Regions from separate parts of the Enterococcus sp. DIV0174 genome, predicted to be linked through region 2. Evidence: predicted binding sites of a transcription regulator. Region 2 holds the regulator's gene; each other region holds the start of a gene.
What was found. Region 2 encodes LexA, which represses DNA repair genes until DNA is damaged. Its sites were predicted from a motif close to CNAACANNTGTTNG; they were not measured.
Positions count from the first base shown of each region.

Region 1: a site for LexA is predicted at 2,786-2,799, ahead of recX (recombination regulator RecX). Genes of this name have one in related genera too.
Region 3: a site for LexA is predicted at 2,678-2,691, ahead of dinB (DNA polymerase IV). Genes of this name have one in related genera too.

Region 1 covers NZ_CP172881.1:1,786,097-1,792,526, reverse strand. Annotated here, with positions in the region: gene IGJ93_RS08505 (LCP family protein) at 1-1,233, shown strand, start outside; gene rlmD (23S rRNA (uracil(1939)-C(5))-methyltransferase RlmD) at 1,328-2,704, opposite strand; gene recX (recombination regulator RecX) at 2,812-3,612, shown strand; gene mutY (A/G-specific adenine glycosylase) at 3,605-4,792, shown strand; gene ntdP (nucleoside tri-diphosphate phosphatase) at 4,886-5,419, shown strand; gene IGJ93_RS08480 (GNAT family N-acetyltransferase) at 5,473-5,916, opposite strand; gene IGJ93_RS08475 (AI-2E family transporter) at 6,072-6,430, shown strand, end outside.
Region 2 covers NZ_CP172881.1:1,543,057-1,549,486, forward strand. Annotated here, with positions in the region: gene IGJ93_RS07320 (glucosaminidase domain-containing protein) at 1-402, opposite strand, end outside; gene tkt (transketolase) at 637-2,631, opposite strand; gene IGJ93_RS07330 (DUF896 family protein) at 2,741-2,980, opposite strand; gene lexA (transcriptional repressor LexA) at 3,126-3,749, shown strand; gene IGJ93_RS07340 (hypothetical protein) at 3,886-4,104, shown strand; gene IGJ93_RS07345 (immunoglobulin-like domain-containing protein) at 4,392-6,430, opposite strand, start outside.
Region 3 covers NZ_CP172881.1:1,931,933-1,938,362, reverse strand. Annotated here, with positions in the region: gene holB (DNA polymerase III subunit delta') at 1-16, shown strand, start outside; gene IGJ93_RS09215 (PSP1 domain-containing protein) at 46-870, shown strand; gene IGJ93_RS09210 (DNA replication initiation control protein YabA) at 863-1,210, shown strand; gene rsmI (16S rRNA (cytidine(1402)-2'-O)-methyltransferase) at 1,295-2,167, shown strand; gene dinB (DNA polymerase IV) at 2,731-3,846, shown strand; gene IGJ93_RS09195 (mannitol dehydrogenase family protein) at 4,275-5,903, shown strand; gene uxuA (mannonate dehydratase) at 5,906-6,430, shown strand, end outside.

The DNA.
Region 1 (6,430 bases), 240 kb from region 2:
AAAGTAGTTTTAGCTTTTCTCGGAGTTTTTGTTCTTTTGATTGTCGGACTTTCGGCATATGGAATCAAATTTATGGGTGAAGCAAATCAAACAGTCAACAAAATTTCAAAGAATTTAAATCGAGTTTCAACTAAACGATCGGACAAAGTTAGTATTGACGATCGAGAACCATTTTCCGTTTTATTACTCGGACTAGACACTGGTGGATTGGGACGAACAGAACAAGGACGTTCAGACACCATGATGGTTGTGACAGTTAATCCAGAAAAGAAAACTTCAACAATTGTCAGCTTGGATCGTGATATTTATACGAACATCGTTGGCTATGGAACAGTGGACAAATTAAATCATGCCTACGCATTTGGCGGAGTTGAAATGGCAATGGATTCGATTGAACAGTTGTTGGACATACCACTTGATCACTATGTGACGATCAATTTGGATGGAATGAAAGATTTGATTGATGCAGTTGGTGGGATTGAAGTCAATAATAAAATCGACTTTACCCTAGATGGTGTTCACGTGCCAGTTGGCAAACAAAAGCTGGATGGTGAAACAGGATTAGCTTATGCCAGAATGCGCCACGAAGATCCAGAAGGGGACATTGGTCGTCAACGTCGTCAACGTGAAGTTGTAACAAAAATCGTCAACAAAGTACTAAGTCTAGATGGTGTGAGCAATTATCAAAAGATTTTAAAAGCAGTTGAAAACAACGTGAAGACAGACTTGGAGTGGGACGACATGTTAGATGTTGCAACGAATTACACTGCAGCATTCAGCAAAATCGATCAAGGACAACTGCAAGGAGAAAGCACGACAATTAACGAAATTTATTACCAAATTCTTGGTCAAAATGAGTTATTGAAAGTTCAAAACAAATTGAAAAAACAATTAGACTTGAAAACAAGTAGTACTTTGCCTAATTTAGAAAATGACAATGCGTATCAAATGTTTTATGATGATTCAGAAGATGGTACGGGTCTAACTTCGGGTAGCACTGTCACCGATGGAAATGGCTACTCAAATAATTATTCAAATGACTATTCCAACAGTTATTCAGACGATTATTCATCAACCTACTCAGATGGTAACGGTAATTATAACCAAGACTATAACAATCAAGACAATGGGTATGGTACTGAAAATAACTACGATCAAAACAACAATCAAGAAACATATGAGCAATATACACCAGAAGATACGAATCAATATAATTACAATGGAAATTATTAACTAAAAATGAATCGCCCTATTAAAAGTCGTTGAGTAACTTTTAATAGGGCGATTTTGGTTGATCGATCGGAAATGAAAACTTCTTTTTATCCGTTTATTTTTTTGTTAGCTTTACAACGACTTCACAGCGAGCAGTTTGTGGAAACATGTCGACAGATTGCAAGTAGTCGACTTGATAACAGTTTGTTAATTCAACTAAGTCGCGCGCCAAGGTTGAAACATTACAAGAGATATAAACCAATTTTTTGGCTGGATGTTTCAACAAAGCTTGAACTAATTTCGCATCCAAACCAGTTCGAGGTGGATCAACGATAATTCCATCTGGTTGGAACCCTTCTTCGAGCCACTTAGGTAAAAGTTCTTCTGCCGTTCCGACTTCATAGCGAGTGTTGTCGTAGCCTAAACGAGTGGCATTTTTTTTTGCATCATCAATTGCTTGAGGAACAATGTCCATTCCGCGAACTTCTTTGGCATATTTTGCAACAGTTAACCCGATTGTTCCAACACCACAATACGCATCCACAACTGTGTCATCTTTTTCGATTGCCAGTGCTTTGATTCCTTCTTGATAAAGAACTTTTGTTTGTTCTGGATTCAGTTGGAAAAAGGCGCGTGGCGATAGATCAAAAGTGACTTCATTGATTCGTTCTTCGATTGCTTCTTTTCCCCAAAGATGAATTGTTTCGTCACCCATTACTAAAGAAGTTTTTTGCGGTTGAACATTTTGCATAATGGAAACTACTTCGGGTAATCGCTCGTTGATTTCACGAATCAGTGCATTTTTTTGTGGGAACTTTTGGCTACGAGTAATGAAGACGACTTGTAGTTCCCCCGTTTGGATTCCCACACGAACCATGATTGTTCGAAAGATACCGCTATTTGTTCGTTCGTCATAAATGGGTAGATCATATTTATTTAACAAGCGAACGACCGTATTCATCACTTTTTGTGTTCGAGGTTCTTGGACTAAGCAATCAGTCAGCGGAACTAAGTTATGTGAATTCGCTTGATACAAACCAGCCTCGATTTGGTTTGTTTTTTTGTTTTTTCTTAGCTGAAATTGGGCTTTGTTACGATAACGCCAAGGGTCTTCCATGCCAATCGTTGGTAATAAAGAAAAATGACGAAAGCCAGCTGGTTTGAATTTTTCAAGTGCTTGTAAAAGCAAATCTTTTTTGAAATCGAGTTGTGCATGGTAGGCTAAATGTTGTAATTGACAACCACCACACTCGTAATAAACAGGACAGGGAGCGACAACACGTTGACTACTCGGCTTTTTCACTTTCACAAGTTCTGCTTCAGCGTAGCGAGGTGTCGCTTTGGTGATTTTTACCAGTACTTCTTCCTTTGGTAAAGCATAGGGAACAAAAATAATCAATCGTTTGAAGTAGCCAATGCCTTCACCATTGATACCAAGTCGTTTAATTTTTAAAGGAACTGTTTGTCCGGTTTTGACAATTGTTTCTGCCATAGGTATCTCCTTTTTTTCGTTTGATGTGGGTCTATTCTATCACAAAATCGCTGTCGGCGGGGAGTTTCTATGATATGATAGAGAATATATGTTCGAGGAGGAGTTTCATGATAACAGTGACGAGGATCAGTAAAGGCAAAGGCCCTTTTTACCAAGTCGATTTATCTGTTGGCGAGCCACTGCGCGTGTCAGAAGATGTTTTAATTCGTTATCGTTTATTAAAGGGACGAGAGTTAGATGAAGAATTAATCAAAGAAATCAAAAAAAGCAGTGGAGAAGACTTTGGTTTTCAACAAGCATTGAATTATTTGAGTTATCAATTACGTTCAGAAAAAGAAATTCGTACCTATTTAAAAGAAAAAGAAATTGTTCAAGAAGATCGAAATAAAATCGTTGCACGATTGAAAGAATTAGATTTGATTAATGATCTTGTTTACGGAGAAAGCTACGTCCGAACTCAGATGCGATTGAGTGACAAAGGTCCCAGAAAGTTGAGCCAGCAATTACAGCAAAAAGGGCTAAAACCAGAAATCATCGAGCAAGCATTGAGCCAATATCTTTTTGAAGACCAAGTGGAGGTTGCCAGTATCGCGGCACAAAAAGCATATAAAAAAAATCATGGAAAAAGTCAGAAAGAACTTTTACGAAAAATCCAACAAAATTTAATGACTAAAGGCTTTAACTCGGAAGTCATCCAGCAGGCGATTGCCCAATTACCACAAGAAGTTGATGAGGAAGCTGAGTATGAGTTGTTGGTAAGCCAAGGCGAAAAATTATGGCGAAAGAATGCACGTTTTGATTTAACAAAACGCAGAATGAAAGTCAAACAAAGTCTGTATCAAAAAGGATTCAATCTGGATTTGATTCAACGATTTATTTCAGAAAAGGAAGCAGAAATCAGTGAATAAAGAATGGCAAAACTGGTCAACAGAGCAGACAAAAGAATTTCAGGAAGAATTTGTTGAGTGGTATGAAAGAGAAAAAAGGAATTTACCTTGGCGCTATAATCACGACCCATACCGCATCTGGATCTCAGAAATTATGTTACAACAAACGCGCGTCGATACAGTTATCGACTATTTTTATCGGTTTATGGAGTGGTTTCCAACGATTGAGGAGTTAGCCAATGCACCAGAAGAAAAATTATTGAAGGCTTGGGAAGGGTTAGGTTATTACTCCCGCGCTCGAAATATTCAAGCAGCAGCGAAACAAATCATGAGTGAATTTGGTGGGGAAATGCCCCAAACAGTTGCTGAAATTAGTTCGTTGAAAGGAATCGGTCCTTATACGACGGGAGCGATTGCTAGCATTGCCTTTGATTTGCCTGAACCCGCAATTGATGGAAATGTGATGCGAGTTGTGAGTCGTTTGTTTTGCATTGAAGAAGACATTGCGAAAGCGTCTAGTAGGAAAGTTTTTGATGAAGCAGTTCGAAGCATTATTGACGAAGAACATCCGGGAGAATTCAATCAGGCATTCATGGATTTAGGTTCGGCTATTTGTACACCGACGTCACCCAAATGTGAGATTTGTCCCATTCAATCTTTTTGTTTAGCAAATAAACGGGGAATACAAGCCAACTTTCCTGTTAAAACAAAAAAAGCAAAGCCAAAAGATGTTTATTATGTGGCAGCAGCAATTCAAGATCAAGCAGGAAGCTTTTATTTGGAAAAACGAACCAGTCAAAAGTTATTGGCAGACATGTGGACGTTTCCGTTAGTTGAAGTCACACTTGAACGGTATCAGGAACTTCAGCAAGAATGGGCATCAGTTGTTGACAATCAACCGAATTTGTTTGATGAGTTACTGGTCGCAGAAAAACAGATAGATTTACCCTTTGCACACCAAGAGACAGTCGTTTGGCAAAAGCGTCATTTGGGCGAGGTAGTCCATGTGTTCAGTCATTTAAAATGGCATGTTCTTTTGTTTTACGGGCGAGCAACAAGCAGGACTAATCAGCTGTTACCGGAAACAGAAGCTGCTTTGTGGACTGATGAAGCAAAGTTTGCTCAATTTGTTTTTCCGAAAGTTCAAATGAAATTGGTGGAACAACTTGAGAAAAATAGAAACAATAGTAATCCTTCCTAGGCAAAGAGAAAGTTTATTGATATAATAATTACGATGTCGGTGTAATGAACACCCAAACACAAAGCACAAGATGCTGCTTAAGGAAGGGTTGCTATGGGAGTTCCAAAAGAAGGAGAGTTTGTCACGATCCAAAGTTACAAACACGACGGCAAATTGCATCGAACGTGGCGTGATACCATGGTATTAAAAACAAGCGAACACTCAATGATTGGCGTGAACGATCACACTTTAGTTACCGAGTCTGACGGTCGCCGCTGGGTAACGCGAGAACCAGCGATTGTGTATTTCCACAAAAAATACTGGTTTAATGTAATAGCAATGATTCGTGAAAAGGGGGTTTCCTATTATTGTAATCTAGCTTCACCTTTTTTATTAGACGATGAAGCCTTGAAGTATATCGACTATGATTTAGATATCAAGGTGTTTCCTGATGGAGAGAAACGATTGTTGGATGTTGATGAATATGAAATGCATAGTAAAATCATGCATTATCCTAATGACATCGACTTCATTTTAAAAGAGAATGTGAAGATTTTAGTTGACTGGATCAATAATGAACAAGGACCTTTTTCTGAAGGCTATATTGATGTTTGGTATGATCGTTATAAGCAATTGTCGCGAAAGTAAAACAAAAAAGAACAGCGAGCTTAAGAAATTTTTCTTAAGCTCGCTGTTCTTTTTTATGGTTGTGACATTTTTTTTCGCATATGTAGATGAGGCATTCCCGCATCTTCAAATGGTTCGCCATAAATTTCATAACCTAGTTTGGAATAAAAATTCACAGCAGTTTCTTGAGCACCTAAAAGAATGGTATTGTAGCCTTGATTTTTGGTGAATTCTTCCGCTTCTTTCACTAAATGATTTCCTAAACCTTGTTGACGGAAATTTTGAAGAATTGCCATTCGCTGCAATTTCATTTTGCCATTATCTAATGGTAGTAAACGAACAGTTCCGCAGGGTTCTTTTTTTTCTGAATAAAGGACAAAATGAATACATCTAGCTTCATCTTTATCAATTTCTCGTTCTAATGGAACGCCTTGCTCAACGACAAATACTTGATGTCGAATGCGAATAGCATCTAAATAAATCCCACTTAACGTATCTCTTGTTTGTACGATTTTCATTCTACAATCACCTCTCATTATTTTTTAGTATACTGGAAAGTTTGTGAAATGAAAAGCCGTGGCAATCCTAGTCGTTAGATAAAAAAAGAGAAGTTAGAGAAGAATTTTTAAACTAGATGCGCTATACTATAAAAAAGAGAAAAGGAGGAAATCGATTGTTTGAAAAACTGAGAAATTCCAAATTAATGTTTTGGTCTTTTGAATTATTGATCTTAGCCACATTGATTTTGGTTTCTTCAAAAATCAATTTTATATTTGAACCCATTGGGACATTTTTTTCAACCTTATTTGCACCAGTTTTAATTGCTGGATTCTTGTATTATATTTTGAATCCGATTGTTAAGTTGCTGATGCGAACAAAAATCAAACGAACTTGGGCAGTGGTTCTTGTATTGCTGATGTTATTAACGGCAATTATTTGGATTTTACTAAGCGTAATCCCAAATCTGGTACAACAAATTTCTTCATTGGCTTCAAACATGCCTGACTTCATAAAACAGGTCGAACGCTGGTT
Region 2 (6,430 bases):
CACCCATTGACCATTTAAATACTCTTTTGTCGGCATATAAACAACGGCACCATTATAACTTCCTTTAACACCAAATAAGTTATAATTCGGCGCACTTGCTAATCCAGATGTTCCATAAGCACTTTCAAGTAATGCTTGGGCAATCATCACAGAAGCATACAAATCATTGTTGGCAGCAACTTCTGACGCAGACCAACCAATTTGGTTAATGAAAGACTGAGGATCAGTTGTTGTTTGGCTCGCACTTTGTTCATCTGCATGTGCACTTTGTGGTGCTGCTGTAACCATCATTGGCCCAACCAAAAGACTTGTCCCCATTAATGGAGCAATGGCTTTTTTATTAATCACCATAGGTTTCTTCGCCTTATGATGACGGGCGCTACGGGTTTTCAGCTCTTGCATTCGTATTCCTCCTCAAAATAAAAAAACTTTAAATAAAAGTTCTCTCCTTAAAACAAACTTAATTAAATAAATTATACGTTTATTTTGACAAAATCTCAATTTAATCTGAACGTTTTCTACTCATGTAACGAAATTGTAACACTATAGAAATCAAACAGCAATCTTTCTTTACTCAATAAAACAAGCTGGGAATTTACCCCAGCTTGCTTCTTTCATAATTAAATTACTTGTTTTTTATAGTTCTTCGTAGGTTTTTACAACATTTTCAACTGTGAAACCAAATTCTTCAAGAATTTTATTTCCTGGTGCTGATGCGCCAAAATGATTAATTGTAATTGTTGTTCCTTCTGTTCCAACGTAACGTTCCCAGCCAAATGGTGCAGCCGCTTCGATTGCAACACGTTTAGTTACAGCTTTTGGAAGAACACTTTCTTTGTATTCAGCAGATTGCGCTTCAAACAAGTCAAAACTTGGCATTGAAACGACAGAAACGTCTTTGCCATTTTCAGCTAATACTTTCTGTGCTTTAACCGCTAAATCAACTTCTGAACCAGTTGCAATCAAGATACCTTCTGGTGTTTCACCTTGTGCAGGAGAAAGTACATAAGCACCTTTTTTCACCATCTCATCAGCTTTTTCTTTTGTTGATGGAAGAACTGGTAAGTTTTGACGACTCAACACTAAAATTGTTGGTGTTTCTGTTGACTCCATGGCAATTTTCCAAGCAGCACGTGTTTCATTGCCATCAGCTGGACGTACAACATGAACGCCTGGCATGCAACGAACAGAAGCGAGTTGTTCGATTGGTTCATGTGTTGGACCATCTTCACCCACTGCTACTGAATCATGTGTTAGTACATAAATAACTGGTGCTTTTTGAATGGAAGCAAGACGAATAGCTGGACGTAAGTAATCCGTGAATACAAAGAATGTTCCACCATAAATACGTGTACCGCCATGTAATTGGATTCCGTTCATCGCTGTTGCCATAGCAAATTCGCGAACGCCAAACCAGATGTTTCGACCTTCGTAGTTACCTGGTTCGAAATCAGTTTCAGCTGCAACCATTGTATTATTTGAGCCAGATAAATCAGCAGAACCTCCCCATAAGCTAGGAACTGCATTTGAGATTGCTTGAATCATGTCTTTGCTTGACACACGACTTGCTTGGCTATGACCTTCATCATAACTTGGCATCTCAGCATCCCAATTTTCTGGTAGTTTTCCAGCAAACGCATCTTCAAATTGTTGCGCTAATTCTGGATAAGCATTTTTATAGTTAGCAAATTTTTCATTCCATTGTGCTTCTGCTTTTTCGCCATCTTCAACCATTTTTTCGTGGAAACGAGTTGCTACTTCTTCAGGCACTGTGAAATCTGGATAGTCCCAACCGTAAACTTCTTTAGCCATTTTAATGCCATCCGCTCCAAGAGGTGCACCATGAACAGCAGATGTACCTTCTTTAGGTGCGCCATAACCAATAACTGTTTTAACTTCAATCAGTGTTGGTTTAGTTGTCTCAGCTTTAGCTGCTTCAATCGCATTTGAGATTGCTTCTAAATCATTGCCATCTTTTACTAAGATATGTTGCCAGCCATATGCTTCATAGCGCGCACCGACGTTTTCTGTGAAAGCTTTTGAAGTTGGACCATCAAGTGAAATATCATTTGAATCATATAAAACGATTAATTTACCTAATTTCATATGTCCAGCCATAGAACTTGCTTCTTGAGAAACGCCTTCCATTAAATCGCCATCACCACATAAAGCATAAGTATAATGATCGACAACATTAAAGTTTTCTTTATTATAAGTTGCTGCAAGATGTGCTTCTGCCATTGCCATACCAACAGCCATGCCAATTCCTTGACCTAGTGGACCAGTTGTTGCTTCAACGCCATCTGTATGATGTACTTCTGGATGTCCTGGTGTTTTTGATCCCCATTGACGGAATTGTTTCAAGTCGTCAATTGTTACTTGATATCCAGATAAGTGAAGTAAACTGTACAACATTGCTGAACCATGACCAGCAGAAAGTACAAAACGGTCACGATCGACCCAATTTCTTGAAGTAACAGGATTTACTTTCAAATGTTTTGTCCAAAGTGCATATGCCATCGGTGCAGCACCCATCGGTAAACCCGGATGACCTGAATTTGCTTTTTGTACAGCTTCAATACTTAATGTGCGGATTGTGTTAACGCCTAGTTGATCAATTTTGTCGAACAAAAGAACCCCTCCAATTTAGGTTTTTTTTACTGTAATTCATTTCATACTCATTTTAGCGGATACAGATCAAAAAATCAATGCTTTTTGGTATTTTTTACCAAAAAGCACACTAACGGTCATGTAAGCCTTTTTCTTTTTGAATTTCTTTTAATTTATCTGGTGTAACATCGTTTCCTTCAGGATCAACAATTTTCATCCCTTCAATATGATGTCTCATACCAGAGCGAAAAGCTGTTAAATATTCTTCTCTCAATAAGATTTGTTCTTTCTCTTCTTCTTTTGAAAGTCCCTCAGCTTTTTTCTTTTTGGCTAATTCATTAATACGTGCAATTTTTTCAGGTGATAACATTATCAGCCCTCCTTTTTCTCTTCTTATATTATATAAAAAAAACAAAAAAAACAACTAGGTATCCATATTTAGATACGAACATTTGTTTGAAACAGCGCTTTTTATGTGGTATTATTTAAATATTAAGTGAAAGAAGGTGTACTTTGTGGCCCGACAAACTGAAACACGACAAATCGAAGTCTTACGTTATATCCACGAACAAGTAACCCGAAAAGGATACCCACCAACCGTTCGCGAGATTGGTGAAGCTGTTAACCTTTCTTCAACATCAACTGTCCACGGACATTTAGCACGATTAGAAAAAAAAGGATTTATTTTGCGCGATCCGACAAAGCCACGGGCAATCGAATTAACGGACTTAGGTTTAGATCAGATTGGAATCAAGCCATCGACTATTCCAATGCTTGGCGTTGTTACAGCTGGTGAGCCGATCCTCGCTGTTGAAGACGCCTCCGACTTTTTCCCTGTACCACCAAATTTAACTTCAGAAGAAGGCAGTTTGTTCATGCTAACCATTCGGGGCGAAAGTATGATCAACGCAGGGATTTTAGACGGAGATAATGTTATCGTCCGAAAACAAGAGAGCGCTAAAAATGGAGATATTGTCATCGCTATGACGACAGAAAATGAAGCAACTTGTAAAAGGTTCTATAAAGAAAAAGATCATTTTCGTTTACAACCTGAAAATGATTTATTAGATCCAATTATTTTAGATGAGGTAGCCATTTTGGGATTGGTAGTTGGTCTCTATCGTAGCCATATTTATTAACATGATTCATTCAAAGAATTGTAGAAAAATTTCTGCAATTCTTTTTTTATTGTTCTTCCCTCTTTACAAACCGAACAAACATTCGTATAATGATTTTACGAACAAACGTTCACATAAATAAATGAGGTGAGAATTCATGAAATCAATTAGACGTATTGGCTTGGTATTACTGGTTTTATTCTTAGGTATTTTGATTGGCAATTTTGGGATCCAACCGGCATTGATTATTTTTCTTCCGTTATTCACATTGTGGTTTATGTTGTGGGACGAAAAAAAATATCGTCAAGCCGAACAGCGTAGGCTTCATGAAGAACATTTCTATCATGAACATTACTTACGCTCTCGGCAATCTTGAAAGAAAGACCAACGTAAATAATCGTTCGTTACACCTATCTACTGGCTATCATATTTAAGGCAATTGCTCGTTTTCTACTTTGGATTAGCCAAAGTATTCATTCGATAAGATCTATTACTCTTTTATCAAAAAGAAAAAAGACTGGGACAAAGCGAAAGATTCAGTCGTTCTTAACACATTTTTCAATTTAAAAAAGCCTAAAATCAACGTTTTAAAAACGAATTTTAGGCTTTTTCTATTTAAGCTATTTTTGTTTCAGTTCCTTTTTGTATTTCTTAATTAGTTGACTATTTTTTTAACTCCCACGATGCATCACTACCTGGTACAGATTGTGTCCACCATTTAGCAAGATATTGTTTGCCATTATAGTTCACTAAATCGCCAGCGACATAAGTTCCTCCTTTGTAATAATCCACGCTTCCGTCTTCGTTTTTAATTATTTCTTTTTCCCAGACTTGTGCGGATCCTGGAGTATCTCCTTTTGTCCACCATTTTGCAGTGTAAGTTGTTCCTTGATAGCTTACCTTATCACCTTTAACGTAAACTGCCGTTGCTGAATAAGCTGGAATACTTTCTTTTTCTTTAACCGTGACTGTAATTGTTTGTGTTGTTTTTTCACCTTTACTATCAGAAACTGTATACGTGAGAACATTCGCGCCCGCTTTTGAAGTATCTACATCTCCTGTCACAGCTATTTTCGCGGTCAGGTCACCATCTTCTTGATCGTTTGCCGTTACGCCCGCCAATTTATCAAAGTTTGTTCCAACTTCAATTGTTTGATCCTTTAGACCAGAAAAAATTGGTTTCGTATTTGCATTTGGATCAACCACAGTAATCGTCCGAATCTTTTCTGAATGATTCTTCTGACTGTCTGTCACAGAATATGTTACTTGGTATTCACCAACTTTCGCAGAATCAACTGTTCCTGTTGTCGTAATTTTAGCAGTTAGGTCGCCATCTTCCTGATCAATAGCTGTCACACCTGCTAGTACATCAAACGAGTCATTCAACTCAATTGTTTCATTTGTTGCTCCTTTAATTACTGGTGCTTGATCTCTTACACCTAAATCTCCATCAAATTCACCCATAATTTTTGAAAATTCATAGGTTTCTTGCTCAAGTCCTGTATTTTTTAAATCTTCATTCAAATCGTTATCCCGATTCAACGACCAAAAAGAAAGCATTCCAATTTGTTTTTCGTTTGCATAAGCTAATAAAGCTTTAGCATCCGATTGAGTAAATGTTTCATTTGCTTGACTTGATTTTCCTACCCATGGTGTTAAACCAATTTTCTGATAAATTTGTGAATCCGTTAGGTCTTGATTAGCATCACTATAAATTCGTTTTATTTGTCCAGCTAAACTCTCTGACGCTTGTTCGACATATGTATGGTATGTATCTGTTGGTCCTGTAACAAATGACGGGCCAAAACACATCGTCATGATATTTACACCATGAACATTAACCTTTTTCTGAACAGCATCTTGTAGTACGTTATACGCGTCATTGTCTGTCCCTTCGCCTACTAAACCAGTCGGTAAAACAGGGAATGTGTACCAAACGTCAGGAGCTTCGTCACCTAACTTATCTTGCATGATCTTGATTGCATCGTTATTTCTTTCCCAAGCTTCTTTGTCTCGAACGTGAGCCCCTTCAATATCGAAATCAATCGTTGTTAATCCATAATGCTCGACAATCTCAATGTATTTATCCGCAAGTTCTTCAGCGTTATCATAGACATCTTGAAGCGGCGTTCCGTTTTCACCACCAAAAGAAACCAATACATCTCCACCTTGTGCGCGGAACTCTTTGATTTGATTAGCAAATGCAGTGACAACTGAACCATTTGTTCCGGTGCCATCTACATTATAATAGCCGCCAAAAGAGGCCGTCTTCGGATTACTTGGGTCCGATACAATAAAACCAATATTTGCATAACTGATGTTTGATTTCTTCACTTCTTGACCAAGAGGATACAATCCTTGATACCCATTCTCTCCGTTATACCACAAACCACCATCAATGTACGGCGCAAAAACCTTCTCGCCCCACTTCACACCCTGTCCTGCATCAACACCTGCATACGGAGTATTTGGATCAACATTTGGATCAATCGTTGGTTCAAATGGATTAGCAGTAACACCTGCGTTAAGAGTAACTGAACCATCAGAAGCAATTGTTCCTACTTCTTCCCAGCCAGTTGAAGTTGCTTCACCTGATCCTGGCGCTACATCTGTAGCCCCATTTTTCCACCAAGTTGCTGCATAAATTTTACCATTGTGTTTGACTTGTTTTCCTGTTGTGTCTGAACTTCCAAATTCTGTTA
Region 3 (6,430 bases), 390 kb from region 2:
ACAAACGATTTTTTAATTATAGCTGAGTAACCAAGGAGGTTGGAAATGGTAGAAGTAGTAGGCGTCCGTTATAGAGATGCTGGGCATATCTATTATTTTGCGCCAGGGGATTCTGAATATTTTTATAATGATAAGGTGTTAGTCGAATCTCAACAAACCTTACATATTGCAACAGTTGCCATTCCCAAACGAGAACTTGATTCCCAAGATTTACCAGAAGAAGTCAAACCCATTTTGCATAAAGCCTCGGCTACCGAGTTAGCAAAAGAACAAAAAAATCAACAAGATGCTACCGAAGCGTTAAAAATCGCCAAACAAAAAGCGCGCGAACACGAATTAGAAATGAAAATCGTGAAGGTGGAGTACACGTTTGATCGAAGTAAAATGATTTTTTCTTTTACTGCTGATGGACGAATTGACTTTCGGGAATTGGTGAAAGAGTTAGCAAGTATTTTTCGGACTAGGATCGAGTTACGTCAAATTGGCGTTCGTGATGAAGCGAAAATTATTGGTGGAATAGGCCCCTGTGGTCGACCATTATGCTGTTCGACATTTTTAGGAGATTTTGTACCGGTTTCAATCAAAATGGCAAAAGATCAAGGGCTTTCTTTGAATCCAACAAAAATTTCTGGCTTATGTGGACGGTTGATGTGTTGTCTGCAATATGAGAGCGCAGAATATGAGGCGGCAAAAAAAGAACTCCCTGACTTTGGAAAAATGATTGAAACACCTGATGGTAAAGGGAAAGTCGTAGGATTAAACCTGCTTAGCCGAATTGTAAAAGTTCGGCTGACAGGACGAGAAAATCCAGTGGAGTATGAATGGGATGAATTAAAAGACTTCATTCAAGTAGGTGAGATGAATGGATAAGCGATCTTTATATGACGGCTTAAACCAGCTAGAATCAGAATTACGAAATACCTTAACTGAATTAGTAGAAATGAAGCACGCACTTCATGAAATCGTCGAAAAAAATACTACGCTTGAGATGGAAAACCAACGCCTGCGTGAACATTTGCGTGAGTTGAATCAAGTGGCAGAAGCACCTGCTGAAAGCGTCAAACAAGAACTGTCAAAATCCCGAATGAATTTAGAAAAAATTTACGAAGAAGGATTTCATGTTTGTTATGATCTCTATGGTTCACGTCGCGAAAATGATGAGCCTTGCGCGTTTTGTTTAGAAGTCATTTATCGTGAAAGTGGACGCTAATACTAAAAAGTTGTCTATGCTAGGGGCAAAGACGTGAGTCGTTCGACTTGTGTCTTCGCTCTTTTTTTATTAAGGAGGCAGGAAATGTATAATCAAAAAAGTTTTAAGGATCATTCAGGTATAGGAACTTTGTATCTTGTTCCTACGCCGATTGGTAACCTTGAAGATATGACTTACCGGAGTGTTCGTCTGTTACATGAAGCAGATTTGATTGCAAGTGAAGATACACGTAATACACAAAAATTATTAAACCATTTTGAAGTGGAGACACCACAAAAAAGTTTGCATGAACATAACTATAAAGAACGAATTCCGTACTTACTCGAGCAATTGAAAATAGGACAATCGATTGCCCAAGTGAGTGATGCGGGAATGCCTTCTATTAGCGATCCTGGTCACGAATTAGTCGTCGCATGTATCGAAGAAGGAATCCCAGTCGTTTCGGTACCCGGACCTACGGCAGGTATCACGGCTTTGATTGCTTCAGGTCTCGTACCACAACCATTTTTATTTTATGGATTTTTACCAAGGAAAAAGAAAGAACAAAAAGAAACTTTGGCGCAATTAAAGACCCAAACAGCAACACTTATTTTTTATGAATCACCATACCGTGTAAGTGCTACACTCGAAAACATACGCGTGGTATTTGGAAATCGCCAAGTGGTTCTATGTCGAGAACTAACGAAGATCCATGAAGAATATCTACGTGGAGACGTAGACGAACTATTAATGTATCTAAAAGAAAATCAAATCAAAGGTGAATGTTGCTTGATGGTTGCGGGCGATGATGGTCGCCTGATCGAAGCAGAGGAAGTCAATCAAGTTTCTTTGAAGGAGCAAGTAGAGGCGTTGATTACAGCTGGTGAGAAACCAAATGCTGCTATTAAAAAAGTGGCTGCAATGAATCATCTGAAAAAGCAAGAAGTCTATCGACAATTTCATGAATTAGATGAATGAGAACAAAATTTCAACGTAATAGACAAAAAGTCGGGAACAAAGCATGTGTTTTGTTCCCGACTTTTTGTCTAAAAGCTGATTTAATACATGTTACTCAAAATAAGTGGGAAGAGGAGTGTTGAATTTCAGAAATGTGTACGCTTGTTTATTAATGACTTTAGTCGGTTTCATCTGTTTTACGTGCGAAACAAAAGCTAGGTGTTTCTACATGTGTACGAAATAGTTTCAACGATAAAAAAGTCCTTTCCATAGACTAATAAAGGACTGTTAACCAAATTTTAGATTGAAAGTTTTTTCATATCTAATGATGATAAAAATTTAGCGTATACTATCTGGAATGGTGAGTAGTCTATCGTTTTTACTTCTTTTTTGCATGAAGCGAACCGAATGAATGATTTTGCACCGAGTAAATGGAACCATTTCATGATTAAGCAACAAAAAAAGTAACGCTCTTTATCAATAATCACGCATGTTTCAAAACATAAGATTTAAATCACAATTGCTTGATAGGGAACAAAAGTTCGACTATAATAACAAAGAGAGTAAGGTCGAGGTGAATAAATATGGAACTACAGTTTCCTTTACATAATGATACATCTAGAAAAATCATCCATATCGACATGGATGCTTTTTTCGCCTCGGTTGAAGAACGAGATCATCCAGAATTCAGAGGACATCCGTTGGTTATTGCTCGCCATCCAAGTGATACTGGTGGTCGGGGTGTCGTGACAACAGCAAATTATGAAGCCAGACAATATGGAATTCACTCAGCGATGAGTGCGCAAAAAGCATTTGAATTGTGTCCAACAGCTATTTTTAAACCTGGCGATCATCAAAAGTATTCTGAAGTATCCCAAATCGTTCGAGAAGTTTTTCACCGGTACACGGATATCGTTGAACCTGTCAGTATTGACGAAGCGTATCTGGATGTGACAGAAAACAAAGTGGGGTGTAAATCAGCAATTAAAATTGCTCGAATGATCCAAGCAGATATTTGGGAAGCTGTTCATTTAACTTGCTCGGCAGGAGTCAGCTACAATAAATTTTTGGCAAAACTGGCTTCTGATTATCAAAAGCCAAGAGGGATTACTGTGGTGACTCCTCAAGAAGCGGTGTCTTTTTTGAAAAAATTACCAATTGAAAAATTTCATGGTGTTGGTAAAAAAACAGTTCCTAAAATGAATGAGCTAGGAATTTTTACAGGTGCAGATTTATATGAAATGAGTGAAATGCAGCTGATTCAAAACTTTGGAAAAATGGGCTATTCACTTTATCGAAAAGTTCGCGGGATTCATGATTCTCCAGTCAACGTAACTCGAGAGCGAAAATCAGTTGGTAAAGAGCATACCTATGGTCAGCCATTGCAAACAGAAGAAGCTGTTTTGGCACAGCTTCGACAGTTGGCAGAAAAGGTAGAAGAAGCACTACGAAAAGTTCAAAAGCATGGAAAAACAGTCGTATTAAAAGTTCGCTATACGGACTATTCAACAATTACGAAGCGGGTAACGTTACCTGAATATATTTACAAAAAAGAAGCTCTATATTATCAAGCTAGTTTGATTTGGGAAGAAGTTTTGGGCGTAGAGAAGGGTGTTCGATTGTTAGGAATCACACTTACGAACTTAGATCCTATGACCTATGAAAATATTGTTTTACCTTTATGGGATTTGAAGGATTGATTAGGAGAGGTTGTAAAAGAAGTGCCTAGCTCCAATAAATAAGAATAAATTACCAGAAATCTTTCTCAAATTTTTGAGTAATTTAGACTTATTTTAAGGAAGTTACTTCTTGAACACCGTGGATAAGGCTGTGGCGCAAACTGCTTAGCTCCGAACAGATAGCGAGCAAGCACTCAAAATAGCTCTTTATATTTTGGAGTGAATGCAAGCTATCTCGAGGAGTTGGTTTGGGAACACCGTTTACTCTTAAAAAGAGGGTGTGGCAAGACTTATGCCACACCCTTTTTTGGGTTTTCTGATATATTAGTATTTGCTGTTTTTTTAATTATAAGATAAAAATAAATGAAATCGACGTATTGACAAAGCCTAAATGGGCGAATATAATGCAAGTATCAAAACAACTGATATATCAGTTTGGAGGGGATTTTGTGATTGACTTAAAAGATTGGCAAAAATCACTAACTGAGTTAAAACAGGCAGGAATTACTATTCCTAACTATGATGTTGCTTCAGTCAAGGAAAAGGGAAAAGAAGTACCTGTGTGGCTTCATTTTGGTGGTGGAAATTTATATCGTGGGTTTCACGCAGAGATTGCACAACGGTTAGCTGATAAAAAAGAATTAGCTGCTGGTATAGTTGTATGTGAAACTTTAGACAAAGAAATAATTGAGAAGGCTTACAAACCATTTCATAGTGATGTAGTGGAAGTAGTGATGCATGATGATGGAATGTTAGATAAAAAGCTTTTAGCTGCAACAGCAGATGCTTTCTTTTGTCATCCTAGTGAGAAAGAAAGTTTTGCACAAGTTGTTCATTATTTTGAAAATCCTAGCTTACAGTTTACCACCTTTACGATTACTGAAAAAGGGTATCACTTGAAAGACGCTGCTGGGAAATTTTTCCCAGTAGTAGAAGCAGATATTGAAAATGGTCTTGAAGCTCCTCAACATACGATGAGCATTGTGACCGCATTATTACACAAACGATTTTTAGCGGGAAAATTACCGATTGCCATGATTTCAACTGATAATTTTTCGCAAAATGGAAAGCGATTCCAAGATAGCGTACTGACAATTGCCAAATGCTGGCAAGAAAAAGGGTTTGTTTCCAATGAATTTCTTGATTATTTAACTGATTCAGAAAAAGTAACCTTTCCTTGGAGCATGATTGATCGCATTACACCAAACCCCGCAAAAATTGTACAGGCGGAACTTGAGAAGCTCGGTTTTGTTGATATGGAAATTATTCATACAGAAAAACGCACGAATATTGCACCATTTGTGAATACAGAGGTTATTCATTATTTGATTATCGAAGATCATTTTCCAAATGGGCGCCCTGCGTTGGAAAAGGCAGGTGTCGTCCTTACGAGCCAGGAAATTGTTGATAAAGCAGATGTGATGAAAGTAACAACATGTTTGAATCCACTTCATACGGCAATGGCAATTACTGGTTGTTTGCTTGGTTATCAATCGATTGCAGCTGAGATGGAAGACGAAGAGATTGTGGGATTGATTAAAGCAATTGGGTATCAAGAAGGCCTACCAGTAGTAGAAGATCCCCAAATAATTGATCCTAAACAATTCATTGATGAGGTGATTAAGAAACGATTGCCTAATCCCAACATACCTGATACACCGCAACGAATTGCGAGCGATACTTCGCAAAAAGTGGCAATTCGTTTTGGTGAAACCATTAAAAAATATACAGAAAAGTCAGCTGCGCAATCTCTCGTATTTATTCCAGTGGCAATTGCAGCTTGGTTACGTTACTTGTTGGCAGTTGATGATGAAGGAAATGAATTTGTACCAAGCCCTGATCCATTGTTAGCTGAATTACAGGAGCAGCTGGCAAGTCTTCATTTAGGTGAACAATCGCCAGAGGTAATTCATCAAAGTGTTGCAAGTATTTTAGCCAATGAAACAATTTTTGGTTCAAATTTATATGAAGTAGGCCTTGGCGAAAAAATTGAACAAATAGTAACAGAAATGTTAGTAGGTCCAGGAGCAGTTAGACAAACGATTCGTACCTACTTAACAAATTTCGGAGGAAAATAATCATGGAAATGACTTTTAGATGGTACGGTTCACAAGAAGAAAAGATTACTTTAGAAGAAATTCGACAAATTCCAGCGATGAAGGGGATTGTGGGAACACTTATGGATATCCCCGTTGGAGAAGTGTGGCCGAAAGAACGAATCAAATCACTGAAAGAAGAAATTGAAGCAGCAGGCTTAACGTTAAAAGTTATAGAAAGTGTTAACGTTCATGATGCTATCAAGATTGGCTTGCCAAGTAGGGACCGATATATTGCAAATTATCAACAAACGATTCGAAATTTGGCAGCATTTGGTATTGAAGTAATCTGTTATAATTTCATGCCTGTTTTTGACTGGGTAAAATCCGATCTCGATTATCGCTTGTCAGACGGTTCCTCAACATTAGCGTATATTGCAGCAGATATTCCGGAAGATCCAGAAGAGATTATTAAAAAAGTTGAAAATTCCAGCAATGACTTTGAGTTACCGGGCTGGGAACCAGAACGTTTGGCACAAGTAAAAGAATTACTTCAAGCCTATAAAGAG